DNA from 2 places in the Streptomyces sp. NPDC024555 genome. Region 2 is predicted to be linked to the other one. Evidence: predicted binding sites of a transcription regulator. Region 2 holds the regulator's gene; the other holds the start of a gene.
What was found. The regulator HspR, encoded in region 2, represses chaperone genes until heat shock. The targets are predictions, from matches to a motif close to TTGAGNNNNNNNNNCTCAA.
Positions count from the first base shown of each region.

Region 1: lon (endopeptidase La) is a predicted target of HspR. The motif match lies at 2,164-2,182, and genes of this name have one in related genera.

Region 1 is NZ_JBVHKV010000002.1:467,205-481,626, reverse strand. It holds gene ACZ4FH_RS04740 (spermidine synthase family protein) at 1-447, opposite strand, end outside; partial or broken gene ACZ4FH_RS04735 (isochorismatase family protein) at 1,404-1,970, opposite strand; gene lon (endopeptidase La) at 2,205-4,634, shown strand; gene ACZ4FH_RS04725 (polysaccharide deacetylase family protein) at 4,745-5,425, opposite strand; gene ACZ4FH_RS04720 (lysozyme) at 5,723-6,568, opposite strand; gene ACZ4FH_RS04715 (MarR family winged helix-turn-helix transcriptional regulator) at 6,809-7,306, shown strand; gene ACZ4FH_RS04710 (hypothetical protein) at 7,445-8,230, opposite strand; gene ACZ4FH_RS04705 (sensor histidine kinase) at 8,595-11,636, shown strand; gene ACZ4FH_RS04700 (roadblock/LC7 domain-containing protein) at 11,633-12,115, shown strand; gene ACZ4FH_RS04695 (DUF742 domain-containing protein) at 12,112-12,528, shown strand; gene ACZ4FH_RS04690 (GTP-binding protein) at 12,509-13,159, shown strand; gene ACZ4FH_RS04685 (styrene monooxygenase/indole monooxygenase family protein) at 13,201-14,422, shown strand, end outside.
Region 2 is NZ_JBVHKV010000001.1:49,255-63,676, reverse strand. It holds gene dnaK (molecular chaperone DnaK) at 1-25, shown strand, start outside; gene grpE (nucleotide exchange factor GrpE) at 22-666, shown strand; gene dnaJ (molecular chaperone DnaJ) at 790-1,974, shown strand; gene ACZ4FH_RS00275 (heat shock protein transcriptional repressor HspR) at 1,976-2,422, shown strand; gene ACZ4FH_RS00270 (helix-turn-helix transcriptional regulator) at 2,549-3,559, opposite strand; gene ACZ4FH_RS00265 ((2Fe-2S)-binding protein) at 3,926-4,246, shown strand; gene ACZ4FH_RS00260 (pyridoxamine 5'-phosphate oxidase family protein) at 4,361-4,765, opposite strand; gene clpB (ATP-dependent chaperone ClpB) at 4,960-7,554, shown strand; gene ACZ4FH_RS00250 (MFS transporter) at 7,864-9,129, shown strand; gene ACZ4FH_RS00245 (YbjN domain-containing protein) at 9,257-9,823, shown strand; gene ACZ4FH_RS00240 (pyridoxal phosphate-dependent aminotransferase) at 9,892-11,106, opposite strand; gene ACZ4FH_RS00235 (DUF2617 family protein) at 11,913-12,437, shown strand; gene ACZ4FH_RS00230 (polyamine aminopropyltransferase) at 12,522-14,117, shown strand; gene ACZ4FH_RS00225 (SRPBCC domain-containing protein) at 14,205-14,422, shown strand, end outside.

The DNA of each region.
Region 1 (14,422 bases), on a different contig from region 2:
CAGGCACAGTGCGTCGTAACAGTCCGTAGTCATATGCAGATACGTGACGAGGTCCGTCGTCAGGATCTCCGTCCGCGGATCGGCGAGCGCCGGCCCCGAGATCCCGGCCAGCGGTCCGCTCCGGTGCCAGTCGACGATGGCCTCCTCCCGCTCGGCGACCGCGATCCGCCCCCACCGGGGCTCGTCGGCCGCGCGCGCCAGCGAGAATCCCACCCCCAGCCCCCCGATCAGCACCGCCGGATCCGTCCGCTCCGCCGGCAGCGCCTCCAGCGCGGCATCGATCAGCAGCCGCTCGGACCGCCCGTCCGAGGTGTCCATCAGGAAGCACCCGTTCGCGATGATCTCGAAGTCGTCGCCCCGCCTGCGCAGCACGACCTCTCCGTACGGCCCCTCCCGGCGGTCCAGGGTCACGGGGGCGAGGGCGTCGGGGCCGAAAGCAGCAGGCATGGCGCGGGAATCTCCGGTGGGTGTCCGTCGGTCGGTCTCCCGCCATCCTGTCGCGACGGGGGCGGGCGGGGCCAATGGGGCCGTGGGCGCGGGGCGGCGCCCCGTCAGGGACGCGGCGTCTTCTCCCCGTGCGCCGCGAGGTGCTCGGCGGCCAGCCACGGCGCCAGGTCGTCGACGAGGAGGGAGAGGACGGCGGGGTCGGCGCTCGGGGTGCGGGCGACGTGGGCGGCGGTGCGGATCTGCTCCGCCCGGTCCGGGGCGTCGGGGCGGTAGCGGGCGAAGAGCTCGGCGGAGCGGGCGAGGTCGCTGGTCCAGCCGCCCCACTCGGGCATGACGAGGGTGAAGGCGGTGCGCACGAGGCGCCGGGCCACGCCCCGGCTCAGGGCGCGGCGGGCGTCGTCCGTGGCGGCCTCGGCGGCGCGGGCGCGCCAGCTCGGGAGCAGGAGGCACAGATCGCCGTTGGTCTCGCGGGCGAGGAGCGAGGTGGGGCGGTAGCGGGGGAGCCGGCCCGCGAGGTCGTCGCCGAGCAGCGGGGTGCAGAGGCAGGCGGTGAAGAAGCCGAGGTCGTGCCGTTCCAGCCGGCTGAGCAGCGTGTCGGCGGAGGCCAGCAGCACCCCGGCGCCGTCGATCACGTCGAAGGCGGCGTCGAGTTCCGCCCCGAGGGCGTCGGCGGCCCTCCGGTCGGCGTCCGTGGGCGCCGAGCGCAGGGCGATCTGCAGATCGAGGTCCGAGACACCGGGGACGGCGGTGCCGCGCGGGACGCTGCCGTAGACGTACGCGCTGTCGAGCCGGTCCGGGCCGAAGGCGGCGGCGATCGCCTCGCGCGCGGCCGCCACCACGGGGGCGAACTCCTCGGTGACCCGGTCGAGCGCGCCCTCGCGCCGGATCAGGCCGTCCCGGTCCAGGCCCCGTTCCGCGTACGTGCCGGCGGACCGCGCCCCTCCGGCCGGGAACGGCGGCGCGGCGAAGGACACCCGGGCGGCCGGTGTCGTCACGTCGGCGTCGGCGCTGATCGCCCAGGCGGTGACCCGGGACACCACGGCGGCCGGGACCGCCCCGCTGATCCCCGGCACGGCCGGGACGTCCTGTGTGGCGTGGGCGTCATGGGGGAGGACCACCCGGTAGTCCCGCTCCAGCGCGGTACGGGCCGTCGCCTGGACGCACATCTCCGACATCACCCCGCACAGCGCGACCGCCTCCACCCCGGCCCCGCCCAGCAGCGCGCCCAGGGGCGTCCCCGCGAACCCGTCGTCCCGGGTCTTGCGGACCACGAACTCCGACGGGCCCGGCCGGACGGGCAGGTGCAGCTCCCAGCCCGGGGTGTACGGGGCGTCGCCCGACCCCGGGCCGCCGTCGTTCTGGAGGTGCACCACCAGGGCGCCCGCGGCCCGCGCCCGCGCCAGCAGCCCCGCCGTCCGCTCCAGCAGCGCGTCCGCGCCGGGCACGGCCCGGTCGCCGGTCACCCCCGCCTTCTGCACATCGACGACGATCAGGGCCTGGACGGGAAGCGGGAAGCCGGTCATGGGGCCATCCTGTCGGGCCGGGGCGCGCCGTTCCACACGATTCCCGCCCGGCCGCGGGCGGAGGACGGGACCGGGGACTACCCGGGGCCCGCGCCGTGTTGGCAGGGGTGTCCGGAAGCGGCGTCCCCCGGACGGCGTACCGCGATCGCTCACAGCGAACACACCCTCGGGAACATTGGGCGGCTCATATGCATTGAGTCCACATAGCTCAACTTGAATGCCGAAGGGGAGATCATGGCTACTGAGTCCACTGCCGTCACGCCGCTGGTTCTGCCTGTGCTGCCGCTCGACGACGAGGTCGTGCTGCCCGGCATGGTGGTGCCTCTGGACCTGTCCGACACCGATGTGCGCTCCGCGGTCGAGGCCGCGCAGGCCGCCGCCCGTGACGGCGGCGGCAAGCCCGAGGTGCTGCTCGTCCCGCGCATCGACGGGACCTACACCGGGATCGGTGTCATCGGCACGGTCGAACAGGTCGGCCGGCTCTCCGACGGCGACCCCGGCGCGCTCATCCGCGGTCGCGGAAGGGTGCGGATCGGGGCCGGGACCAGCGGCCCCGGCGCGGCCCTCTGGGTGGAAGGGACCCGGGTCGACGTCTCCGTCCCCGACCCCCTCCCCGGAGCCGTCGCCGACCTGGTCAAGGAGTACAAGGCGCTCGCCACCAGCTGGCTGAAGAAGCGCGGCGCCTGGCAGGTCGTGGACCGGGTCCAGCAGATCGAGGGCGTCTCCGCACTTGCCGACAACTCCGGATACTCCCCCTTCCTCACCACCGCCCAGAAGGTGCGCCTGCTGGAGACCGCCGACCCGGTCGCCCGGCTGAAGCTCGCCATCCAGTGGCTCGGCGAACACCTCGCCGAACAGGACGTCGCCGAGTCCATCGCCAAGGACGTCCAGGAGGGCGTCGACAAGCAGCAGCGCGAGTTCCTGCTCCGCCGCCAGCTCGACGCCGTACGCAAGGAGCTGTCCGATCTCAACGGTGGGCCTGGTTCGGGCGCAGACGAGTCCGACGACTACCGGGCCCGCGTCGAGGCCGCCGACCTGCCCGAGCACGTCCGCGAGGCCGCGCTCAAGGAGGTCGACAAGCTGGAGCGCTCCTCCGACCAGAGCCCCGAGGGCTCCTGGATCAGGACCTGGCTCGACACCGTCCTCGAACTGCCGTGGACCGAGCGGACCGAGGACGCGTACGACATCAGGGGCGCCCAGGAGATCCTGGACGCCGAGCACGCCGGCCTCCAGGACGTGAAGGAACGCATCACCGAGTACCTCGCCGTGCGCAAGCGCCGGGCCGACCGCGGTCTGGGCGTCGTCGGCGGGCGGCGCGGCGGCGCGGTCCTGGCCCTCGTCGGCCCGCCCGGTGTCGGCAAGACCTCGCTCGGCGAATCCGTGGCGCACGCCATGGGCCGCAAGTTCGTCCGCGTCGCGCTCGGCGGCGTCCGGGACGAGGCGGAGATCCGCGGCCACCGGCGTACGTACGTCGGCGCGCTGCCCGGCCGTATCGTCCGCGCCGTCAAGGAGGCCGGTTCGATGAACCCGGTCGTCCTGCTCGACGAGATCGACAAGGTCGGCTCCGACTTCCGGGGCGACCCGGCCGCCGCCCTCCTCGAAGTCCTCGACCCGGCGCAGAACCACACCTTCCGCGACCACTACCTGGAGGTCGAACTCGACCTCAGCGACGTCGTCTTCCTGGCCACCGCCAATGTGCTGGAGGCCATCCCGGAGGCGCTGCTCGACCGCATGGAGCTGGTCAGGCTCGACGGGTACACGGAGGACGAGAAGGTCGTCATCGCCCGCGACCACCTGCTCCCGCGCCAGCTGGAGCGGGCCGGTCTGGAGAAGGACGAGGTCACCCTGGACGAGCCGGCGCTGCGCAAGCTGGCCGGCGAGTACACCCGGGAGGCCGGGGTCCGGAACCTGGAGCGGGCCGTGGCCCGGCTGCTGCGCAAGGTCGCGGCCCAGCACGAGCTGGGCGACCGTGAGCTGCCGTTCACGGTGGGCGAGGACGATCTGCGCGGTCTCATCGGCCGTCCGCACCACGTCCCCGAGTCCGCCCAGGACCCGGCCGAGCGCCGTACCGCGGTGCCGGGTGTGGCCACCGGGCTCGCGGTGACCGGAGCCGGCGGTGACGTGCTCTTCGTGGAGGCCTCGCTGGCCGATCCGGAGACCGGGGCGTCCGGACTGACCCTGACCGGTCAGCTCGGCGACGTCATGAAGGAGTCGGCGCAGATCGCGCTGAGCTTCCTGCGGTCGCACGGGGCGGAGCTGGAGCTGCCGGTCGCGGATCTGAAGGACCGCGGCGCGCACATCCACTTCCCGGCGGGCGCGGTGCCCAAGGACGGTCCGAGCGCGGGCATCACGATGACCACGGCGCTGGCCTCGCTGCTGTCCGGCCGGCTGGTCCGCACGGATGTGGCCATGACCGGTGAGGTCTCGCTGACCGGACGGGTGCTCCCGATCGGCGGGCTGAAGCAGAAGCTGCTGGCCGCCCACCGGGCCGGCATCACCACCGTGGTGATCCCCAAGCGCAACGAGGCGGACCTGGACGACGTCCCCGCCGAGGTGCTGGACACCCTGGAGGTCCACCCGGTCACCGATGTCCGCCAGGTCCTGGAGATCGCCCTCGCCCCGGCCCAGGCCCCGGCGGAGCGCAGGATCCCGGCCGCGGCGTAGCCCCCACGGCGTGACGGGCGCGGCGGCACGCACACGGCCGGTACGGACGGCCCGCTTCCCCTCGCAGGAGGGGAGGCGGGCCGTTTCCGTGCGTACGGGGAGGGGATGGGTCAGGGACGGTAGATCGTGCCCGGGACCGGCTCGGCGGGGGCCATCAGCTGGGGGACGGTGACGAAGGTGTAGCCCCGCTTCTTCAGCGCGTCGATGATGCCGGGGACGGCGGGCACGCTGCCCTTGTAGATGTCGTGCAGCAGGATGATGCCGTCCCGGCTCGCCTGGTCGAGTATCCGCTTCTTGATCAGTGCGGAGTCGGTCGTGGAGTAGTCCTTGGCGGTGGCGCTCCACAGGATCTGGGAGAGCCCGAGGTCCTTGCTGATCCCGGAGACGGTGTCGTCGGTCCGGCCCTGCGGCGGGCGCATCAGCCGGGGCTTCTTGCCGGTGATCGCCTCTATCGCGTCCTGCGTCTTCTCCAGCTCGGCGCGTATCTCGGCGGGCTTCTTGTCCGTCAGGATCTCGTGCGACCAGGTGTGGTTGGCGACCTCGTGCCCCTCCGCCTCGATCCGGCGGACGGTCTCGGGGTGCTTCTTCACGTGGTTCTTGCCCAGCAGGAAGAAGGTGGCGTGGACCTTCTTCTCCTTGAGGATGTCCAGGAGGTGGGGGGTGTCCTCGGCGGGCCCCGCGTCGAAGGTGAGCGCGATGCACTTCGCCTTGCGGCAGTCGACCGGGCCGAGCTCCCCCTTGGCGTCCGTACCGGCGTCGGCGCGGGCGGTCGCGGGAGCGGTGGTCTCCATCGAGCAGCCGCTCAGTGTCAGCGTGAGCACGGTCACAAGGCCGGCGGCCAACCCCGCGGTGATCGATTTCGTCCTACTGGGCACTACAGGTCACTCCCTCGTGGTTCAGCCCGCACGCATGTGCGGACTGCCAGGACTATACATAGCGCGTATACATGCGATGTATAGGGGGTGCCTTTTGATCTGAGCGCGTCATCGTACCTGGTCAGGGCTGTGGATACGGGCGGAGCCCGGCGACGGGGTGCGTCACCGGGCTCCGTAACGGCCGGGGCCGATCGCTCTTCTGTGCGTACGGGACTAGCCGTTGGCCAGGGCCTGTACGCGGTCGAGGGCGCCGTTGAAGTGGTTGTGGTCGCCCACCGTCGGGCCGGACGAGGTGTACTGCCAGATCGTGTAGTAGCCCCAGCCGGCCGGGAGCGTGCCGACCGTGGTGTTGTAGCGGGCCACCCACAGCGGGTTGGTGGTGCCGAAGCTCGCGTTGTTCCCGGTGCAGGTCTGCCACCAGCTCGTCGCGGTGTAGATGACCGCGTCGCGTCCGGTGCGCGCCTTGTAGGTGTTCACGAAGTCGCGGATCCAGGAGACCATTCCGGCCGCGGTCTTGCCGTAGCACTGCGCGCCGTACGGGTTCCACTCGATGTCGAGCACGCCGGGCAGCGTCTTGCCGTCCTTCGACCAGCCGCCGCCGTGGTCCACGAAGTAGTTGGCCTGGGTGGCACCGCTCGTCGTGTCCGGGGTGGCGAAGTGGTACGAACCCCGGATCATCCCGACGTTGTACGAGCCGTTGTACTGCTGGGCGAAGTACGGGTTGGTGTAGTACGTGCCCTCGGTGGCCTTGGTGTAGGCCCACTTCACGCCGCTGTTCCAGAGCGTCGACCAGGCGACGTTGCCCTGGTGGCTGCTGACGTCCACACCTTCGGTCTGGACGGCGCGGGTGGTGGGCAGGCCGCCCTTGCCGTCGTGGGCGATGACGCCCATGCCCATGGTGGCCGTGCCCCGGGCGGGTGCCGTGGGGTCACCGGCGGTGGCGGCCGCGCCGGCGGTGGTGGGCAGGGCTATGAGCAGGGAGAGGGCGGCGAGGAGGGTTCCGGCCGCGGCGAAGCGCGAGCGGCGGCGGGTCCTGGTGCCGGATCTGTGCACGAGCATGACGTGCCTCCGAAGGGCATGGGTGGGGGGAGCTGCGGGGGGACGTGCGGACCCGGAGGCGCGTGGGGCGCGCCCCTGGTACGGCATGCAATGGTGTGAACATGCCATGCATGACGCTACGCACGTAGACCCGGTGGCGGAAGAGGGCCTGGGCGCCGCCGTTGGTCTACTCCTGCGAAATACTGGCCAAGCTGCGGCGATGACCTGTGGTGAAAGAAATTTTCAGCGACGGGAAAGCTCATGAGGGGTGTTGACGTGCACGGGAGCGAAAGCGGGAGTGAACCCGGCGCATCCGGGGGGAATGGTGTGGACCACGAATTTCTCGCCCTGGAGGTGGAGTTGGCCGTTTTCCTCCGCCGCGCCCGTGCCAACTCCGGTGAGATGGCGCGCGAGGTCCATCCCGAACTGGAGTCGGCGGCCTACGGTCTGCTCGTCCGCCTCGAATCGGCCGGCCGTCAGCGCGCCACCGACCTCGCCGCCTACTTCGGCGTCGGCAAGGCGACCATGAGCCGCCAGCTCCGCGCCCTGGAGAACCTCGGGCTGGTGGCCAGGGAGCCCGATCCGGCCGACGGGCGGGCCTTCCTCGTCCACCTCACAGACGAGGGCCTGGCCCGTTTCCGCAGCGTCCGCGACGCCCGCCGCGACCGCTATGTGCGCAAGCTCGCCGACTGGGACCGCGCCGAAGTCGCCGAGCTGGCCCGGCTGCTGCACCATCTGAACGCCCGCGCCGAGGACTGACGTCCGCACGCCCGTGGCGGGGGCCGGCGTCCGCACGCCTGCGGCGGGGGTCGAATTCCGAGTCACCGCGGCGCGGCCGGCGCCTGAACGCCCGTGCCGAGGGCCGGCGGCGGCTCCGGCACGCGCCGCGGGCCCCGCTCACAGTCGCGCGTAGACCGCCGTCGCGTCGTCGTGCGCCTTGCCTCGGCCCAGGTGCGTACGGTCGGTGTCCGCGTTCTCCAGGGTGCGCACGCGGTCGATCAGCCCTTCCGGGCCCTCCTTGCGGAGCACGCCCAGGCAGGCCGCCCAGTCGCCCTCGCGGAACATCTCCGTCCAGCGGCTCGCCCCGTCCGTCAGCGCCGCGAGCGCGCGCACGCCGGCGCGCGGGGTCCGCCCCGTCACCGCGCGTTCCGCGACGGCCGGATCGGCGGCTGCCGTGAAGAAGCCGCCCTCCTTGTTCCGCACCCGGGCGTCGGCGATCTCCTCCGAGGCCAGGAACTCCGCCGGCACCCGGTCCAGCCGGTCGTCCAGCACGGCCGAGACACCCCCCGCCGGGGACTCCATCAGCAGCACCGAGTCGGAGAGCACCAGATGCTCCACCTCCTCCTCGTCCCAACGCGCCAGGACCACCGTCGCCTGTGGCGTGCGGACGTGAGAAAGGTCACACACGGAACGGTGAGTGTCAGCGGTGCGCCGGATGGACTCGGCGAGGATGTCCCGGAGGGTCAGATCTCGCCGCGATCCGGACAGTTCGACCAGGGACCCACCCAGCCGCGCGGTGAACCAGGGCACCGAGTGCACACAACCGTCGTCCCCCCGGGGCGGGGTCACCCCGTCGAGCAGGACGAGTCCCCCGCCCTGGCCGGACGCCGGAAGGACGGTGGCGGCCCAGTCCTCGTTCGGACGCCCCGGAGTACCGGCCGCCGTCGAGAGTTCGATACGCATGCAGCCAGTCTGCACGATGCCTTCACGGGCCCTGCACGGCCCGTGGATTGGCCCGTACCAGCAGGTCAGGGGGGCGGGGGGAGCGGAAGGAATCCCTCCGGCCGGAGTGCGGCGGGGCATCTTGCCAAAGCCTGCCCCGAAGATCCAGCCGACCACCGGGGCGTGACGGGCGGTGCCCGGGGCGTGACTTGTTCGCCAACTCAGGAGTGCGGTTCACTCGTTCGAGTGGCGGAGCGGTTGATGCGCGCCCCCCTCTCAAAAGCACTGGAATGGTCAGAAGCCGTACCAGGAGACGGGGCGCTCGTTCACGTGACCGAGCGTCACCTCTGCTTCAAGGGCGGACGAGTCGAGATTGCGAGCACCGGTGCAGAAGAAGCGGCCTCGGAGCAAGGGCGGCAAGCAGAACGGTTCCGGGGCGACGGCTTCGGCGCAGGCCGGAAGCGGGCGCACCGTGCGCGTCCGCACCCGCCTCGTCGCGGGCGTCGCGGTCGTCGGAGTCACCGTCATAGCCGCAGGGGCGCCGGCGGTCCTCACCGCCTCCTCCGACCTGACCGACTCCCAGCGTCTGGTCACCCTCGCCGAGCTCAACCAGCAGGCGATCGCGCTCGCCCACTCCCTCGCCGACGAACGCGACGAGGTCACCGTCTTCATCGCGGCCGGCCGCACCGGCAAGCCCGGCCAGGACGGCACCGGAAGCCGCAGCGCCAGGGTCGACCAGCAGGTCGACGAGATCCGCGACGCGGCCCCCGTGGCCCTGCGCCGCGACCTCTCCACCATCCCCTCGCTGCGCCGGAACGCGATCGGCGGCAAGGGCACCGCCCTGGAGGCCCACCAGGCGTACTCCGAGGTCATCGCCAAGCTCCACGACCTCGCCGACGAACTGGCGGACAGCACCCCGCCGCGCGCCGCCCAGTCGGTCCGCGCCCCGCTGGCCCTCGGCCGCGCCACCGAACAGGCCTCCGCCACCCGCGGACTCCTGCTCGCCGCGCTCGCCGTCCCCGTCAAGGAGCCGGCCGCCCCGCAGATCGACCCGTTCACCGGGCTGCCCGTCCAGACCCAGGACGAGGGCGAGACCAAGGAGGACCGCCTCCGCGACGAGCTGAGCGCCGCCGCCCAGCGCTCCCGGACCGGCGAACTGTCCGCGCTCGCCGAATTCGACCAGGCCGCCGGCGCCACCGGCCGCGACAAGCTGGCCACCACGGTCACCGGGCCCGAGGTCAACAGCGCCGAGAAGTACCTCGGCGCCCTCACCGACCGCCCCGAACTCTCCGAGTCCGACCGGAAGGTCAGCCGCAAGAAGCTCCAGGCGACGCTGTCCGCCCGGGTCGACCGGATGCGCGGTGTCGAGTCCGCCCTGGGCACCGCCCAGGTGCAGCGGCTCGGACAGCTGCGCGACGACGACGTCACCGCGCTCGAACTGCGCATCGCGCTCCTCGGCGGCTGCTTCCTCGTCGCCGTCGGCGTCTCCACCGCCGTGGCCCGCACCCTCACCCAGCCGCTCGCCGTCCTGCGCATCGGCTCCGGCCGCCTCGCCGCCGAGCCCGAGAGCGCCGAGCCCGTCCGCTACACCGGCCGCAACGACGAGTTCGCCCAGGTCGTCCGGTCCATCAACGCCCTGCACGGCCGGCTCCACGGACTGCTCCACGAGTTCAACGGACGGTTCGAGACGCTGGAGCGCGAACGCGGCGAACTCGTCGCCGGACGCGAGGCCCTCACCCTCCAGCGCGCCGAACTCCAGGTGCAGACCGCCGACCTGACGGCCCAGCTGGAGAAGCTCCGCAACACCGTCCACCACACCTTCGTCAACCTCTCGCTGCGCACCCTCGGCCTCGTGGAACGCCAGCTGGGCGTCATCGAGTCCCTGGAGGAGCGCGAGCAGGACCCGGAACGGCTGGGCACGCTCTTCAAGCTCGACCACATGGCCACCGTCATGCGCCGCCACAGCGAGAACATGCTGGTCCTCGCCGGTGCCGAGCACGGACACGGGCACCCCGGGCCGATCCCGCTCGTCGACGTCCTGCGCGCGGCCGTCAGCGAGATCGAGCGGTACGAGCGGGTCACCATCCAGTCCCTGCCGCCGCACGCCCAGATCGCCGGGTTCGCCGCCGACGACCTCAGCCACCTGGTGGCCGAACTGCTGGAGAACGCCACCGCGTTCTCCCCGCCGGACTCCCAGGTCCAGCTCTCCGGCTGGCTGCTGGAGAGCGGCGAGGTGATGCTCTCCGTGCAGGACGAGGGCATCGGCATGTCGGCCGTACGGATGGGCGAGCTGAACACCCGGCTCGGCGACCCCGCGCTCTTCGAGGCGGGGGAGCAGAGCGCCGACGGGGCCGGTCTCGGCCTCCAGGTCACCGCGCTGCTGGCCGCCCGCCACGGCGTACGGGTCGAACTGCGCGAGCAGAAGGGCAGCGGCGTCACGGCGGTCGTCGTCCTGCCCACCGCCCTGCTGCCCACGGCGCCCCCGGCCGCCACCCCGCCGCCCGTCCGCACCCCGGGCGAGGCCCCCTCGCTCAACCTCCCCGGCTCGGTCGCCGAGGCCAACTCCAACGCCCTGCCGCAGCGCGGCGCGCTCGCCCCGGCCGGCGACCCGCTGATCGCCGCCGCCGAACGGACCCTGGCCGCCCAGGAGGCCGAGCCCGCCGCCGCGCCCGCCGCGCCCGCCTCGGCCGAGGAGACGGTGGAGCCCGCGGCTCCCGCCGGCACGGCTCCGGTGGACCCGGTGGACCCGGAAAGCACGGTGCCGACGGTGGAGACCGCGAGCGCCGAGTCCCCGGTGGAGACCGCGAGCGCCGAGACTCCCGAGGAGTCCGGGGCCGCCGTGGAGCCCGAGGAGTCCGGGAGCGTCCGGCCCCCGGTCGAGTCCGAGGCCGAGCGGACGATGCAGGTCCGGATGCCGAAGCCGCCGCCCGTACCGGACGGGTTCGGCGCCGCCCCGGCACCGGCCCGCGGCGAGGCGCCGGAGCCCGCCACCGCCGGCGGACCGTACGCCATCGGACCCGACCGCCACGAGCGCACCCCCGACGAGGGCGCGCACGAGCCCGTCGCGGCCCCCGTCGCCGAGGTGCCCGGACCGCGCAGGCCGGAGCCGGAGACGCGCGGGACCACGGAGCCCCAGGCCCCGGCGGTCACCGACAAGGGGCTGCCCAAGCGCACCCCCAAGGTCGTCAAGTCCGCCCCGGCCCCCGCGGCCGAGCGCAAGGGTGGCATCGACAAGGAGGCCCTGCGCCGCCGCCTCGGCGGATTCCACCAGGGCGCGAAGAACGGCCGCAGGGACGTCGAGGCGGAGATCGCCGAGGCCACCGCCCCCGCGGGCAGCACCACACGTACCGAACACACTGAGCCGGCCGGCCGTACCGACGGCCGTACCGGAGAGACGGGGGACACAGTCGAGGAGGCACGCAGTTGACTGCGCCCAGCACATATGGGCTGAGTACCGAGGCCCGTAACCTTCACTGGTTGCTGAGCAATCTGGTGGAGGAGGTGCCAGGGGTCCACTCGGTCACCGTCGTCTCGTCCGACGGACTCATGCTGCTCTCCTCCGACCCCGGCCACCAGCACGCCGGAACACCCGACGGCCGGCAGGACGGGCCCCGCGGCTCCAGCGCCGATCTGGCCACCATCGTCTCGGGCATCGGCAGCCTCACCATCGGCGCCGCGAAGCTCATGGACGGCGGCGGTGTCAAGCAGACCATGGTCGCCATGGACGAGGGCAGCGTCTTCGTCATGTCGATCAGCGACGGCTCGCTGCTCGGGGTGCACGCCACCCCCGACTGCGACATGAGCGTCATCGCGTACCACATGGCGCTCTTCGTCGGCCGCGCCGGACACGTCCTCACCCCCGAACTCCGCAGCGAGCTGCGCAAATCGATGGAGAGCGCCCAGTGACCCCCGCCGCCGCCCAGCCCGCCCGGAAGCTTCCGGTGCGCGGTGCCGACAAACGGCCCGCGCGGGTACGCCCGTACTCCCTCACCGGCGGCCGCACCCGCTTCGGCCATGTGCTGCTCGTCGAGACCTTCGTCGCCGCCCTCGAAGCACCCGAGGAGCGCCGCGAACTGCCCAACGGCAACCTCGCCACCCGGGTCATGCCCGAACTGCGGGCCATCGTCGAACTCTGCCGCCGCATGCGCACGGTCGCGGAGATCTCGGCCCTGCTCAAGATGCCGCTCGGTGTGGTCAGAGTCCTCCTCAGCGACCTGGCCGACCAGGGAAAGATCCGCGTGTACGGAACCGGTCACGGCACCGGCCAGCCCGACCGCGCACTGCTCGAAAGGGTGCTCAATGGGCTCCGCCGTCTCTGAGTCGCCGCTGTTCGCCCCTCGCCAGCCCGGACCGGCGGACCGGACCGAGGAAGCACCACAGGACTGGCAGCTCGACCACACCCGGGCCCCGATCGCCACGAAGATCGTGGTCGCCGGGGGCTTCGGCGTCGGCAAGACGACCTTCGTCGGCTCGGTCTCGGAGATCACCCCGCTCCAGACCGAAGCGATGATGACCCAGGCCAGCGAGGACACCGACGACCTCAGCGCCACCCCCGACAAGGTCACCACCACGGTCGCCATGGACTTCGGCCGCATCACGCTCGACGACGACCTCGTGCTCTACGTCTTCGGCACACCGGGACAGCAGCGCTTCTGGTTCATGTGGGACGACCTGGTGCGCGGCGCGATCGGCGCCGTCGTCATGGCCGACACCCGCCGGCTCGCCGACTGCTTCCCCGCACTCGACTACTTCGAGAGCTGCGGACTGCCGTACATCGTGGCGGTCAACCACTTCGAGGGCACGCCCGGCTTCGAGGCCGGCGACGTCCGCGAGGCCCTGACCGTTCCGCCGCACGTACCGGTTGTGATCATGGACGCGCGCAACAGGATCACCGTCGTCGAATCGCTGCTGACCCTGGTCGGCCACGCCCTCGACGCCACCCCCGCCTAGCCCGTACGCACCCCCGTACGTACGCACAACGGAGAACCACGATGCGGAAGATACTCATAGTCGGAGCCGGTCAGTCCGGGCTCCAGCTCGCTCTCGGACTGCAGTCCAGAGGGTACGAAGTCACCCTCATGTCCAACCGTACGGCCGACGAGATCCGCTCCGGCCGGGTCATGTCGACGCAGTGCATGTTCCACACGGCCCTCCAGCACGAGCGGGACTACCAGCTCAACTTCTGGGAGTCCCAGGCCCCGCGCATCGAGGGCCTCGGTGTCTCGGTCGCCGGTCCGGACTCCTCGCGCGCCGTCGACTGGGTCGGCCGGCTGGACGGCTACGCACAGTCCGTCGACCAGCGCGTGAAGATGGCCGGCTGGATGGAGACCTTCGCCCAGCGCGGCGGACAGCTCGTCATCCACGGCGCGGCCGTCTCCGACCTGGACTACTTCTCCCGCACCTACGACCTGGTGCTGGTCTCGGCCGGCAAGGGCGAGCTGGTGTCCATGTTCGGCCGGGACGCCTCCCGTTCCCCGTTCGACGCCCCGCAGCGCGCCCTGGCCGTGGCGTACGTCCACGGCATGGGCCCGCGCCCCGAGCACCCCGATTTCGACGCGGTCCGCTGCAACCTGGTCCCGGGCGTCGGCGAACTCTTCGTCATGCCCACCCTGACCACCTCGGGCCGCGCCGACATCCTGTTCTGGGAAGGCGTCCCGGGCGGGCCGCTCGACGTCTTCCAGGGCATCAAGGACCCCTCCGAGCACCTGGCGAAGACCCTGGAGCTGATGGAGCGGTTCACCCCGTGGGAGTACGCCCGCGCCACCAAGGTCGAACTGACCGACGCCAACGGCACCCTGGCGGGCCGCTACGCCCCCACGGTCCGCAAGCCCATCGGCCGGCTGCCCGGCGGCGGCCTGGTCCTCGGCGTCGCGGACGTCGTCGTCGCCAACGACCCGATCACCGGCCAGGGCTCCAACTCAGCGTCCAAGTGCGCGAACGCCTACCTGGACTCGATCATCGAGCACGGCGACCGCGCGTTCGACGCCGAGTGGATGCAGGCCACCTTCGACCGCTACTGGGAGACCGCCCAGCACGTCACCAAGTGGACGAACGCGATGCTCGGCGTCCCGCCCGAGCACGTGCTCAACCTGATCGGGGCCGCCGGACAGCTCCAGCCGGTCGCCGACCGCTTCGCCAACGGCTTCAACAACCCGGCCGACTTCGAGAACTTCTTCTTCGACCCGGAGAAGACGAACGCCTACCTCGCTTCGG
Region 2 (14,422 bases):
GGACACCAAGGGCGGTGCGGCGTGACCGAGGAGACTCCGGGCTTCGAGGAGGAGCCCGACGTCCCCTCCGGCGCCACCCCCGACGACGCCGAGCCGAAGGCCGCCGACTCCTCCTCGGAGAAGGCGGCCCCGGCCGGGGACGCTGACCGCACCACCGGTCTGACGGCCCAGCTGGACCAGGCACGCAGTGCGCTCAGCGAGCGCACCGGCGACCTCCAGCGCCTCCAGGCCGAGTACCAGAACTACCGCCGCCGGGTCGAGCGGGACCGGGTCACGGTCAAGGAGATCGCCGTCGCGGCGCTCCTGTCCGAGCTCCTGCCCGTGCTCGACGACGTCGGCCGGGCCCGTGACCACGGCGAGCTGGTGGGCGGGTTCAAGTCGGTGGCCGAATCCCTGGAGACGGTCGTCGCCAAGCTGGGACTCCAGCAGTTCGGCAAGGAGGGCGAGCCCTTCGACCCGACGATCCACGAGGCCCTGATGCACAGCTACGCGCCGGACGTCACCGAGACGACCTGCGTGGCGATCCTGCAGCCGGGGTACCGGATCGGCGAACGGACCATCCGCCCCGCGCGGGTGGCCGTGGCCGAGCCGCAGCCGGGGGCGACCCCGGCCGCCAAGGAAGAGAAGACCGACGACGAGGAGAGCGGTGGCGGCGAGGAGGTCTGACATCCTGTCCGACCACCAGGCCGCACACCGCCCGGTCACGGGGCCTCTCGCCCGGACGCTGCCGCACCGCGGCGGGGTCCGTACGGGAGGCCCCCGGCCGATCGTCCGGAAGGAGGGACGTCGATGAGTACGAAGGACTTCGTCGAGAAGGACTACTACAAGGTTCTCGGCGTCCCGAAGGACGCCACCGACGCCGAGATCAAGAAGGCGTACCGGAAGCTCGCCCGCGAGTTCCACCCGGACGCCAACAAGGGCGACGACAAGGCGGAGGAGCGCTTCAAGGAGATCTCCGAGGCGAACGACGTCCTCGGCGACACCAAGAAGCGCAAGGAGTACGACGAGGCGCGCGCCCTCTTCGGCAACGGCGGTTTCCGCGCCGGACCCGGCGGCGCGCAGGGCAACTTCAACTTCGACCTGGGCGACCTCTTCGGGGGCGCGCAGGGCGGCCAGGGCGGCGCCGGCGGATTCGGCGGCGGCGGTCTGGGCGACGTCTTCGGCGGGCTGTTCAACCGGGGCGGCACAGGTGCCGGCCCCCGGGTGCAGCCGCGCCGCGGCCAGGACATCGAGTCCGAGGTGACGCTCAGCTTCACCGAGGCGGTCGACGGGGCCACGGTCCCGCTGCGGATGTCCAGCCAGGCGCCCTGCAAGGCCTGCTCCGGCACCGGCGACAAGAACGGCACCCCGAGGGTCTGCCCGACCTGTGTCGGCACCGGCCAGGTCTCGCGCGGCAGCGGCGGCGGCTTCTCGCTCACCGATCCCTGTGTGGACTGCAAGGGCCGGGGCCTCATCGCCCAGGACCCCTGCGAGGTCTGCAAGGGCAGCGGCCGGGCCAAGTCGTCCCGCACCATGCAGGTGCGCATCCCCGCGGGCGTCCTCGACGGCCAGCGGATCCGGCTGCGCGGCAAGGGCGCGCCCGGCGAGCGCGGCGGACCGGCCGGCGACCTCTACGTCGTCGTCCACGTCGACGCCCACCCGGTCTTCGGCCGCAAGGGCGACAACCTCACGGTCACCGTGCCGGTCTCCTTCACGGAGGCGGCGCTCGGCGGCGAGGTGAAGGTGCCGACGCTCGGCGGGCCGCCGGTCACCCTGAAGCTTCCGGCCGGTACGCCGGGCGGACGCACCATGCGCGCCCGGGGCAAGGGCGCCGTGCGCAAGGACGGCACCCGGGGCGACCTGCTGGTCACCGTCGAGGTGGCGGTCCCCAGGGACCTGGGCGACGAGGCCCGGGACGCCCTGGAGGCCTACCGGAAGGCGACCGCGGACGAGGACCCGCGGGCGGAGCTGTTCCAGGCAGCGAAGGGAGCTTGAGGTGGACGGCCGACGACGCAATCCGTACGAACTCACCGACGATTCCCCGGTGTACGTGATCTCGATCGCGGCCCAGCTCTCGGGCCTGCATCCGCAGACGCTGCGCCAGTACGACCGGCTCGGTCTGGTCTCGCCCGACCGCACGGCCGGGCGCGGCCGGCGCTATTCGGCCCGCGACATCGAGCTGCTGCGCACCGTGCAGCAGCTGTCGCAGGACGAGGGGATCAACCTCGCCGGGATCAAGCGCATCATCGAGCTGGAGAACCAGGTCGCCGCGCTCCAGCAGCGCGTCGCCGAGCTCTCGGCGGCGGTGGACGGCGCGGCGGCGGCGATGCAGCAGCGCGAGGCCCAGGTCCACGCCTCCTACCGGCGCGATCTCGTGCCGTACCAGGACGTGCAGCAGACCAGCGCGCTGGTCGTCTGGCGCCCCAAGCGGCCGAAGGACTGACCCGGAGGGGTTCCCGGCACCGTCCGGGGCCCGTACGGCCCGTACGGCCCGCACAGCCCGCAGGAGAGGCCCGTCATCCCGTTCGCCGGGGTGGCGGGTTTCTCGTGTGCCGGGGGAGGGGCGCGGTCAGGCCTCCTGGTCGAGGATGCCCGACCGGGCGATCAGATAGCCGAGCTGGGCGCGGCTGTTGCTGCCGAGGGCGGCGTTGAGCTTGGCCACGTGGGCGCGGCAGGTGCGGACGTTCATGCCGAGCCGGCGGGCGATGGAGTCGTCGACGTGGCCCTCGACGAGCAGTTGGGCTATGGACCGCTGGACGCCGCTGATCCCGCGGGGCACGGAGTCGTACTTGACCTCCTCGCGGAGGGGGGCGGCGCGGGCCCACAGCTGCTCGAACACCTTGACCAGGTACTCGACGAGGCCGGGGTGGCGCAGTTCCAGGGCGTTCTGGCGGTCGTCCGTCGCCGGGATGAACGCGACCGTGCGGTCGAAGATGATGAGCCGTTCGATGAGCTCCTCGAGGGTGCGGATCTCGACGCTCTCGTCGGCGATGCGCTCGGCGTACGCCAGTATTCCGGGGCTGTGGCGGACCGTGTGCTGGTACAGGGTGCGAATGCTGACACCGCGGTCCACGACGGACAGTCCGCGCTCCAGCGCCTCGCTGAGCCGGTCCTCGCTCCGGCCGCCGCCGGGCTGGACGGTGAGGACCTCGGTCCGGCACTCTGCAGTGGCCAGGTCGAGTGCCGCGTTGATCCGGTTGAAGCCCTCCAGCACGGTGATGGCGTGGGTGGTGGGGGCGTCCTGCGCGCTGATGTCCATGAAGGGTTCGAAGGATTCGGCCAACTGGATCGAGTGGCGGCGCCGTTCCTGGATCTCGCGCTCGATGGGGTTGAGATGCTTGGCCAGGGCGGCCGACGGAGGGACGGGTCTGAGCCAGGCGGCGTCGTCGGGGTCGGGGTGCAGCAGCGCGAAGTCCATGAGGCAGGGGGCGGGTTCGGCCTCGCTCCGTGCGATGCGGCCCGAACGCAGCGCACTTGCGTAGAGACGTCTTCCTTCGTCGCACAGCTCAGTGATGCCATGAGGATGTGTCGGCTTTATATCACTTCTGACCATTTCTCCACCCCCCAGGTTCCTGAACATGCAGGAACATGATGCATCGACTTGGTGGTGTTCGTGTGCCCAGGTGAGACATCGTCTTTGGTGCGGGGGAGAAGAATCCACAAGTGAGGACGAAGCCGACTATGTATAAGCGAATGCTTCGCTCGGCGCTTGCCGCCTCGTTCGTTGCGGCTCTGAGCCTCGGGGCCCTGAGCGCCGGCGACATTGCCTGGAGGAGCGGGTCCGGGGCGACGGCGGGCGACATCGCCTGGTCGACCCGGGCGGGTGCGGCCGGCGACATCGCCTGGTTCGGCGGAAACGCCGCACCGTCCGACATCGCGTGGCGTGTCCAGGCCGCGGCCCCCGGCGACATCGCCTGGGTTCAGCCGACCCGTGCGGGCGCCTGACATGACCACCCCGCCGGACGACCGGACCTTCCGGCGCGAGATGGCAACGGCCTACCGCTCAGGGTGGCACTTCATCGACCTCGTCACGGCCCTCCCCCACCGTGGTGATTCGTTGATGGTCACTCTGTTCGGCGACCCGGTCGTCGTCGCCCGCGAGGACGACGGAGAGGTGCGCGCCTACCGCTGCCTCCGCAAGCCGCGCGGCGCGCCGCAGCCGGTGCGCTGTGCCATCCGGTACGACATGATCTTTGTGAACCTCGACCGGCGTGACCACCAGCTGTTCGAACCCGAAACCATTTCCGCCACCCCCCGCAGTGCCTGAGCGATCCCCCGTCGTTCCACGTCGCTCAGTCACTCCCCCACACAACGGCGCCTCCGTGACCTGAACACGGTGGCGCCGTTGTGCTGTCCGGGTACGGGCGGGGCGCGGGTGCGGTCAGGCCCGTCCGAGCGCCCGGTCGAGGGTGATCTCGATGACGACGCGGTCGGGGTTGGGCGACGGGGTGCGGGTGTAGCGCTCGGTGTGCCGGCGCACGGCCTCGGCGACCCGGTCCTCCTCCGTACGGATCCGGGCGACGCCCTCCAGGGTCGCCCAGCGGCGCCCGCTCACCTGGCAGGCCGCGACCCGGGCGCCGTCCGGGCCGGCGGCCAGGATGTGGGCGGCCTTGCGGCTGTTCCTGTTGGTGATGACCCGGGCCAGGCCCGCCTCGGGGTCGTACGTCACGCAGACCGGCACCACGTGCGGGGTGCCGTCGGGGCGGTGCGTGGTGAGGGCCGAATAGTGGGGCTCGCGCCAGAAGGCCAGGTAGTCCGGGCCGGGATCGCGTACGTCGACTGCCATGGGGCCAGCGTATGCAGGGGCCGGGAGCGCTGCGGTGGCGGGCCGACCGGGGCGCCGGTTCACTCGGAGCGGACGGGTGCGCGCGGAGTCCGCGAAACTGCCTTGAGTGGAATAGACTCAACTTTGTGCACGTTGACTGTGTCAGTCATCAGTATTGAGCCGGAAACCGCCGCCGCAGGAAGGAGACAGCGCACGTGGACGCCGAGCTGACCAACAGGAGCCGGGACGCGATCAACGCGGCCACCAGCAGGGCCGTGAAGGACGGGCACCCCGATCTGACCCCCGGGCATCTGCTGCTGGCGCTGCTCTCGGGCGAGGACAACGAGAACCTGGTCGATCTGCTGGCCGCCGTGGACGCGGACCAGATCGCCGTGCGCACCGAGACCGAGCGGCTGCTGGGCGCCCAGCCCAGCGTGACCGGCTCGACCGTCGCACCCCCGCAGCCCAACCGCGAGCTGCTGGCCGTCATCTCCGACGCCGCCGAGCGGGCCAAGGAGCTGGGCGACGACTACATCTCCACCGAGCATCTGCTGATCGGCGTCGCCGCGAAGGGCGGCCGGGCCGGTGAGATCCTCGACGGGCAGGGCGCCAGTGCGAAGAAGCTGCTGGACGCGTTCGAGAAGAGCAGGGGAGGGCGCCGGGTGACCACACCGGACCCGGAGGGCCAGTACAAGGCCCTGGAGAAATTCGGTACGGACTTCACGGCCGCGGCGCGCGAGGGCAGGCTCGACCCGGTCATCGGGCGCGACCAGGAGATCCGCCGCGTCGTCCAGGTGCTCTCGCGCCGGACCAAGAACAACCCGGTGCTCATCGGTGAGCCCGGCGTCGGCAAGACCGCCGTCGTCGAGGGACTGGCCCAGCGCATCGTCAAGGGGGACGTCCCGGAGTCCCTGAAGAACAAGCGGCTCGTCTCGCTGGACCTCGGCGCGATGGTCGCGGGCGCGAAGTACCGCGGCGAGTTCGAGGAGCGCCTGAAGACCGTCCTCTCCGAGATCAAGGAGAGCGACGGCCAGATCATCACCTTCATCGACGAACTGCACACCGTCGTCGGCGCGGGCGCCGGCGGCGACTCGGCGATGGACGCGGGCAACATGCTCAAGCCGATGCTGGCCCGCGGCGAGCTGCGGATGGTCGGCGCCACCACGCTCGACGAGTACCGCGAGCGCATCGAGAAGGACCCGGCCCTGGAGCGCCGCTTCCAGCAGGTGCTGGTGGCCGAGCCGACCGTCGAGGACACCATCGCGATCCTGCGCGGGCTCAAGGGCCGCTACGAGGCCCACCACAAGGTGCAGATCGCGGACGCCTCGCTGGTCGCCGCCGCGACGCTCTCCGACCGCTACATCACCTCCCGCTTCCTCCCCGACAAGGCCATCGACCTCGTCGACGAGGCCGCCTCCCGGCTGCGCATGGAGATCGACTCCTCGCCCGTCGAGATCGACGAACTCCAGCGCTCGGTGGACCGGTTGCTCATGGAGGAGCTGGCCCTCAAGAACGAGACGGACCCCGCCTCCAAGCAGCGGCTGGAGAAGCTGCGCCGCGACCTCGCCGACAAGCAGGAGGAGCTGCGCGGCCTCAACGCCCGCTGGGAGAAGGAGAAGCAGGGCCTCAACCGGGTCGGTGAGCTGAAGGAACGCCTCGACGACCTGCGCGGCCAGGCCGAACGCGCCCAGCGCGACGGCGACTTCGACACCGCGTCCAAGCTGCTGTACGGGGAGATCCCCGGGCTGGAGCGCGAGTTGGCCGAGGCCGACGAGGCCGAGCAGGAGGCCGCCCGCGAGCCCAAGGAGACCCTGGTCAAGGAGGAGGTCGGCCCCGACGACATCGCCGATGTCGTGGGCGCCTGGACCGGCATCCCGGCCGGCCGGCTCCTGGAGGGCGAGACGCAGAAGCTGCTGCGCATGGAGGCGGAGCTGGGCAAGCGGCTCATCGGGCAGACCGAGGCCGTGCAGGCCGTCTCGGACGCGGTGCGCCGCACCCGGGCCGGGATCGCCGACCCCGACCGGCCCACCGGCTCGTTCCTCTTCCTCGGCCCGACCGGCGTCGGCAAGACCGAACTGGCCAAGGCTCTGGCCGACTTCCTCTTCGACGACGAGCGGGCCATGGTCCGCATCGACATGAGCGAGTACAGCGAGAAGCACAGCGTCGCCCGCCTGGTCGGCGCCCCGCCCGGATACGTCGGCTACGAGGAGGGCGGCCAGCTCACCGAGGCCGTCCGCCGCCGTCCGTACACCGTCGTGCTGCTGGACGAGGTCGAGAAGGCCCACCCCGAGGTCTTCGACATCCTGCTCCAGGTCCTCGACGACGGCCGGCTCACCGACGGACAGGGCCGGACGGTGGACTTCCGCAACACCATCCTGATCCTGACGTCCAACCTCGGCAGCCAGTACCTGACCGATCCGCTGAGCAAGCCCGAGGAGAAGAAGAGCCAGGTCCTGGACGTGGTCCGGGCCGCGTTCAAGCCGGAGTTCCTGAACCGGCTGGACGATCTGGTGGTCTTCTCCGCGCTGTCCGGCGACGAACTCGCGCATATCGCGGGGCTCCAGATCGACCGGCTCGCCAAGCGGCTGGCCGACCGGCGGCTCACGCTGGACGTCACCCCCGAGGCCCTGGCGTGGCTGGCCGAGGAGGGCAACGACCCGGCCTACGGCGCCCGGCCGCTGCGCCGCCTCATCCAGACGGCGATCGGCGACCGGCTCGCGAAGGAGATCCTCGCGGGCGAGGTCGCGGACGGCGACACGGTGCGCGTCGACCGGGCCGGTGACGGACTGCTGGTCGGCCGGGCGGTCTGAGCCGCCGCCGCGACGGGGGCGCCGGGAATACGGTGATTCCCGAGGAATGGACGGGACGTCCTCCGTCCGGAGCGATCCATTCCCCGACATCGGAATCGCGCCAAAGGTGCTGCCCCGCCCCCTGTGCGCGAACACCCATACCGGCGCTTCCGCGACCACCCCGAACCCCCTCTGGCAAGGGAGTTCGGGGTGCGGAGCCCCACCGTCCGGCCAGGGGTGCGCGTATAAACAGGACACCGCACCCCACCTGCGGCGACCTGCCCGCGGCTGGGAATAGAGGTCGAATTGTGCGGCCGGTAGCGTGCCCGCATGAACGAGCGGACAGGCGATGAGATAACCAACGGACCCAAGAAGTCCAGATCTGACAATCTCTTTCACCTTGGCGAATTCCGTACCCTTTGGGCTGCTTACGCTCAGTCGATCCTGGGCGACCAGCTGGCCCGTGTGGCGCTTTCGTTGCTTGTCTTCGAACGTACGGACTCGCCGGGATGGACCGCGGCGACCTATGCCCTGACCACCTTGCCGGCGCTGCTCTCCGGAGTGCTGCTCTCCGGTCTGGCGGACCGGTTCCCCCGGCGCACGGTCATGGTCAGCTGCGATCTGACCCGGATGGTGCTGGTCGGGCTGATGGCGCTGCCCGGGATGCCGCTGCCGCTGCTCGCCGGACTGCTGGTGCTGGCGCAGCTGGCCGAGGCGCCCTTCGGGGCCGCCCAGGGCGCGCTCCTGCCCACCGTGCTGGGCGTGGAGCGGTACGAGCGCGGCCAGCGGGTCATGCAGATCACCCACCAGGCGGGCCAGCTGGTCGGGTTCGCCGGGGGCGGGCTGCTGGTCGCGTGGCTGGGCAGCAACCGCTCGCTGGCGGTGAACGCGGCGACCTTCCTGGTCTCGGCGGCCCTCATCCGGTTCGGGGTGAAGGCCCGCCCGGTGACGAGCGCCGAGGCGCGTACGGCGAAGCTCGGCGCCCAGGTCGGTGGCGCCGCCGCGCTGATCTGGTCGGACCGCAGGCTCCGCTCGCTGCTGGCCCTGGGCTGGCTCGCGGGGTTCGTCGTCCTGCCGGAGGGGCTGGCCGCCCCGTTCGCCGACGAGGCCGGCGGCGGGACCTACGCGGTGGGGCTGCTGCTCGCCGCGCATCCGGCGGGCATGGTGCTGGGCGCGGCCCTGCTGGGACGTTCCGCGGTCGGGGACGAGACCCGGCGCCGGCTGCTCGGCCCGCTGGCCGTCGCCGCGAATCTGCCGCTGGTCGTCTACCTGCTCCACCCCAGTACGGAAGTGGCCATGTTCCTGCTGCTGGTCGCCGGGGTCTGCTCGGCGTACCAGATCACCGCCGGGGCCACCTTCGTCCTGCTGACCCCGCCCGACCGGCGCGGCCAGGCGCTGGGGCTCGCCCGGTCGGGGGTGACCGCCATGCAGGGCGTCGGTGTGGCCGCCGGCGGGGCGGTGACCGAGCTGACCGGCTCCTCGGGGACCACCATCGGGGCCTCCGGGCTCCTCGGGGTGATCTGCGCCGTCCTGGCCGCCACCGCCTGGGCACGGGCACGGGGGACCGGGGCCGAGATGATCCCCGGGAAGGCGTAGGGCCTCCCACGCCGCTCGCACGATCCGCACACAGGCCTCCCGGCCCCGTGCGGTCTACGCTCCGGCGGCCAAACGCGGCTAGGGTCGTCGGCAGGAAACCACGCGCGATCCACAGGAGTACCCAGCGATGTCTATCGACCCGTCCTCGATCCCCAACTTCGGGGGCCAGCCCGAACCGCAGGCGACAGGACCGGAGGGCCCCGTCGTCCCCGACCAGGACCTCGTCAAGCAGCTCCTGGAGCAGATGGAGCTGAAGTACGTCGTCGACGACGAGGGCGACCTCGCCGCGCCGTGGGAAGAGTTCCGCACGTACTTCATGTTCCGCGGCGAGGGCGAGCAGCAGGTCTTCTCGGTCCGTACGTTCTACGACCGCCCGCACGACGCGGACCAGCGTCCGGTCCTCCTCGACGCGATCGACGACTGGAACCGCCGCACCCTGTGGCCCAAGGTCTACACCCACACCCACGAGCCCGAGGAGGGCTCCGAGGAGACCGGCACCTCGATCCGGCTGATCGGTGAGGCGCAGATGCTCATCGGCACCGGCGTCTCGCTGGAGCACTTCGTCTCCTCGACGGTCAGCTGGGTGCGCGCCTCCATCGAGTTCGACAAGTGGCTGCTGGAGCGCCTGGGCCTGGCCCCGGCCGAGGAGAAGACGGAGGCCGCCGAGGGCGACCCCACGCCGCCGGGAGTCTGAGCCCCCGCGTCACGACACCGGGCCCGGCCCGGGAGCGGCCCCTGCGGACCGCCCCGGACCGGGCTCCGTCATGTCCGGGACGGGGCGGGCGGGAACCCGGCCGCCCCCAGCGTCTTCAGCCGGGCGACGGCCTCCTCCAGGACCTCGGTGCGCTTGCAGAAGGCGAAGCGCACGAAGGGGGCGCCCTGTTCGCGGTGGTCGTAGAAGACGGCGTTCGGGACGGCGACCACACCGCAGCGCCCGGGAAGCGAGCGGCAGAAGGCGAATCCGTCGCCGGCCGGGTCGAGCGGGCCGATGCCCGTGGTGACGAAGTAGGTGCCGGAGGGGCGGTAGACCTCGAAGCCCGCCTCGGCCAGCCCGTCGCTCAGCAGGTCGCGCTTGGCCCGCAGATCGGCGCGCAGCCCGTCGAAGTACGCGTCGGGCAGACGCAGCGCCTCGGCGACCGCGTACTGGAAGGGCCCCGCCGACACATACGTGAGGAACTGCTTCGCCGAGCGGACCGCCGCCACCAGCTCCGCGCCCGCGGTGATCCAGCCGACCTTCCAGCCGGTGAACGAGAAGGTCTTGCCGGCCGAGGAGATGGTGACCGTGCGCTCGCGCATGCCGGGGAACGAGGCGATCGGGACGTGCTCGCCCTCGAAGACCAGGTGCTCGTAGACCTCGTCGCTGACCACGAGGAGGTCGCGTTCGCACGCCAGCTCGGCGATCGCGGCGAGTTCCTCGCGGCCGAGCACGGTGCCGGTGGGGTTGTGCGGGGTATTGAGCAGCAGCAGCCGGGTGCGGGGGGTGACGGCGGCGCGCAGTTCGTCGAGGTCCAGCCGGTAGGTGCGCGTGGACGGTTCGGGGTGCAGGGTCACGGGGACGCGGGTGGCCCCGGCGAGGGCGACGGAGGCGGCGTACGAGTCGTAGTACGGCTCCAGCGCGACGACCTCGTCGCCCGGTTCCAGCAGGGCGAGCATGGCGGCGGCGATGGCCTCCGTGGCGCCCGCCGTGACCAGGACCTCGGTGTCGGGGTCGTACGCCAGGCCGTAGCGGCGCAGCTGGTGGTCCGCGATCGCGGTGCGCAGCTCGGGGACGCCGGGGCCCGGCGGGTACTGGTTGCCGTGGCCGGCCCGCAGGGCGCGGACCGCGGCCTCGCGGACCTCCTCGGGGCCGTCGGTGTCGGGGAAGCCCTGGCCGAGGTTGATGGCTCCGGTGCGGGCGGCGAGGGCGGACATCTCCGCGAAGATCGTCGTGCCGAACTCGGCGAGGCGGCGGTTGAGCAGCGGTCGGCGCTGTGTCATGGACGTCATCCTGCGCGGAAGCTCTGGAGTTGCTCAAGTCGGCTTTGGCGCGGCGGCGGCGGGGGCATCCCCCAGGCACGCGGGAATCGGCAGGGAGCGGGGGCTCCGCCGCGGGGGACGGAAGGACGTGAGGTCGATGGTGGCTCTGCTCGTCGGGGTGATCGTGATCGTGGGGGTCGTGCTCCTCGTCGTGAGGCTGGCGAACGCCGGAAGCCGGGGGAATCCGCTGAGCGGTGCGCCCCGGAGCCGGCGCGGGGCGCGCAGCGGGGGTGCGGCCGGGGGCAGCTGGTGGGTCGGCGGCGGGGACGGCGGCGGCGGTGACTCGGGCGGCCACTCCGGGGGCCACTCGGGCGGCCACTCCGGAGGTCACGGGTGCGGTGGAGGCTCCTCGTGCGGCGGCGGCTCGTCGTGCGGGGGCGGGGGCGGATGCGGCGGAGGCAGCTGACACGGGGCAGCTGGTCCGCGCGGGCCGGGCCCACGTGTCCGGCCCGGTCCGGCAGAAAGGTGTTCGGAGGGACCGGGGGGATTCATCGAAATCCCCCTAAGTCCCTTCGGACACCTTTTTGTTGGCCGTCCGGCGCGTGCGCGGTGAACATCAGAACCGGAGGGCCCCCGGGGGGATGGAAACCACGTCAAGTTGGGCAAAAACGCTGCGAGTACGGCGTAGTCCGTGATTCCCTCATGAGAGAGAACATTCAGCCCTCGGACCCCAGTTGGACCTGATCGGGCGCTTCCCACCTCCCACGTGCACCACGTCGGGGCGCCCCCTGTCCACGTGTCCCATGTGTGTTTTGCGGAGCCGACCCATGCTCACGACCCTCCATACGGCCTATTCCGACACCCGCGCCGCCGATCTGGCCTGGGCGCTGGGGCGCGAACCGCTCCCGGCGCTCGCCGTGCTCGACCTCGAACTCGGCGGCGCGCAGTTGCAGCTGCGCCTGCTCGGCGCCTCCCACCAGGTGCTCCTCAAGGAGGAGTACGGCGACTGTTCCGAGACCGTCGCCTGTATCCCGGGCAGCAGCACCCCGCTGCCCCTCGGCGTCTCCAAGCGGCTGGGGGAGTGGGACTACGAGTTCGCCGCCCGCGTCGAGACGCTCACGCCGGGTTCGTTCGCCGGGCGGGCGCAGGAACTGCTCGCGCTCGTCGCCGACCACCCGCACGGCCTGGCGGGAACGTTTCCCGGCAGCCCGCACGCCTTCACGGCGATGCTCGCCCAGCGGACCGAGGGCCAGGTGCGCTGGCGCACCTGGCACGCGTACCCGCAGGAGGGACGCCTCGTGGTCACCCGGACCCGGGTGGGTGTGCGGATGCCGGCCGCGGCAGCGCTGTGACCGGGCCCAACTCCGGTGCGCGTGCGCCGATTACACCCTTGTGGGTGACAAGCGGCGACGGGTCCGTGACGTAGCGTTCGCGGCATGATCGACCAGCAGGTGTCGCTGCGAGGGGGCGCGGCGCGGCTCCCCGTGCGGCCGAGGACCGGCCGGTACCTCGTGCTGGCCGCCGTCTTCATCTGCGCCGCCTGCGGGCTGGTGTACGAGCTGGAACTGGTGGCGCTCGCCTCCTATCTGATCGGCGACTCCGTCACCCAGGCCTCCGTCGTGCTGTCCGTGATGGTCTTCGCCATGGGGATCGGCTCGCTCTTCGCGAAACGTTTACGCAACCACGCGGCGGTCGGGTTCGGGCTGATCGAGGCGGCGCTCGCCCTGATCGGCGGCTTCTCCGCCCTGGTGCTCTACGCCTCGTTCGCCTGGTTCGGGGAGTCGAGAGTCGCCCTGGTCGGGTTCTCGCTGGCCATCGGCATCCTGATCGGTGCGGAGATCCCCCTGCTGATGACGCTGATCCAGCGGGTGGACCGGCAGGACGCGGGCGGGGCCGTGGCCGATCTCTTCGCGGCCGACTACGTGGGCGCGCTGGTCGGCGGACTGGCCTTCCCGTTCCTGCTGCTCCCGATGTTCGGGCAGCTCACCGGTGCGCTGCTCACCGGCGCGGTGAACGCGGCGGCGGGCGGGGCGCTGGTCCTGTGGGTGTTCCGCCGCGACCTCACCACGCGCTCCCGCTGGCTGCTGGTCGTCGCCAACGTCGGGGTGATCGCCGTGCTCGCCACGGCGGCCCTGCTCTGCGACGACTTCGAACGGGCGGCGCGGCGGGCGGTGTACGGGGACGGGGTGCGCGTCGCCGTGCAGACCGAGGTCCAGGAGGTGGTCCTCACCGGCAGGGGCCGGGACTCCCTGGACCTGTATCTGGACGGGCGGCTGCGGGTCAGCTCCAAGGACGAGTACCGCTACCACGAGGCGCTGGTGCACCCCGCGATGAACGGGCCGCACGCCCGGGTGCTCATCCTGGGCGGCGGGGACGGCCTGGCCGCCCGCGAGGTGCTGCGCTACCCGGACGTACGCCGGGTGACGCTGGTCGAGCTGGACCCCGGCGTCACCCAGTTGGCCCGGACGGACCGCGCCCTGTCCGCGCTGAACGCGCACGCCTACCGCGACCCCCGGCTGACCGCCGTGACCGGGGACGCGTTCACCTGGCTGCGCGCGGTGCGCGACCGCTTCGACGTGGTGATCGCCGACCTTCCGGACCCGGGGATCTCGGCGAGCACGAAGCTGTACTCCGCCGAGTTCTACGGGCTGGTCGCCGGGGCGCTGGCCCCCGGCGGCCGGCTGGTGGTGCACGGCGGGCCCCCGGTGAGCCGGCCGCACACGTTCTGGACGGTGGAGGCCTCGGTCCGGGCGGCGGGGCTGCGGACCCGCGCCTACCGGGTGAGCGGGCGGTACGCGGGGTCCCCGGCCGGCCCCGACCGGTCGAGCCGCCGGGCCGGGGAGGCGCACGGCTGGGGGTTCGTGCTGGCGGCCCCCGGTGCGGTGCCGCGCCTCGGGCTGGCTCCCGGGGCCCCGCGCCTGCGCTCGCTGACCGGCCCCCTGCTGCGGGACGCCGGGCGGCGGGCGGAGGCCGGGCGGCTGCCGGACCAGGCGCCCTCGACCCTGGTGCACCCCCGGTACTGGGAGCGGTGACCGGGGTGTGCCGGGCCGGGGGAGGAGGGGGTGCGCCGGTCCGGAAGCGCTGACGCGGCGGCCGGGGTCCGAGTAGCCTCGGGTGCCATGGAGCATGAGGTGTTCGTACCGGTTCCGGTTCCGGCCCTGCGGCGGGCGCTGGACGATCCCGCCCGTGTCGCGCGCTGTGTGCCGGGGCTCCAGCGGGACGCCGACGCGTCCGCGGGCCCGCTGACCGGCCGGCTCAGGATCAGGGCCGGCGGCCACACCATCACGTACCGGGGCGCGCTGCGGCTGACCCCGTCGCCGGACGCGGCGGACGGCGC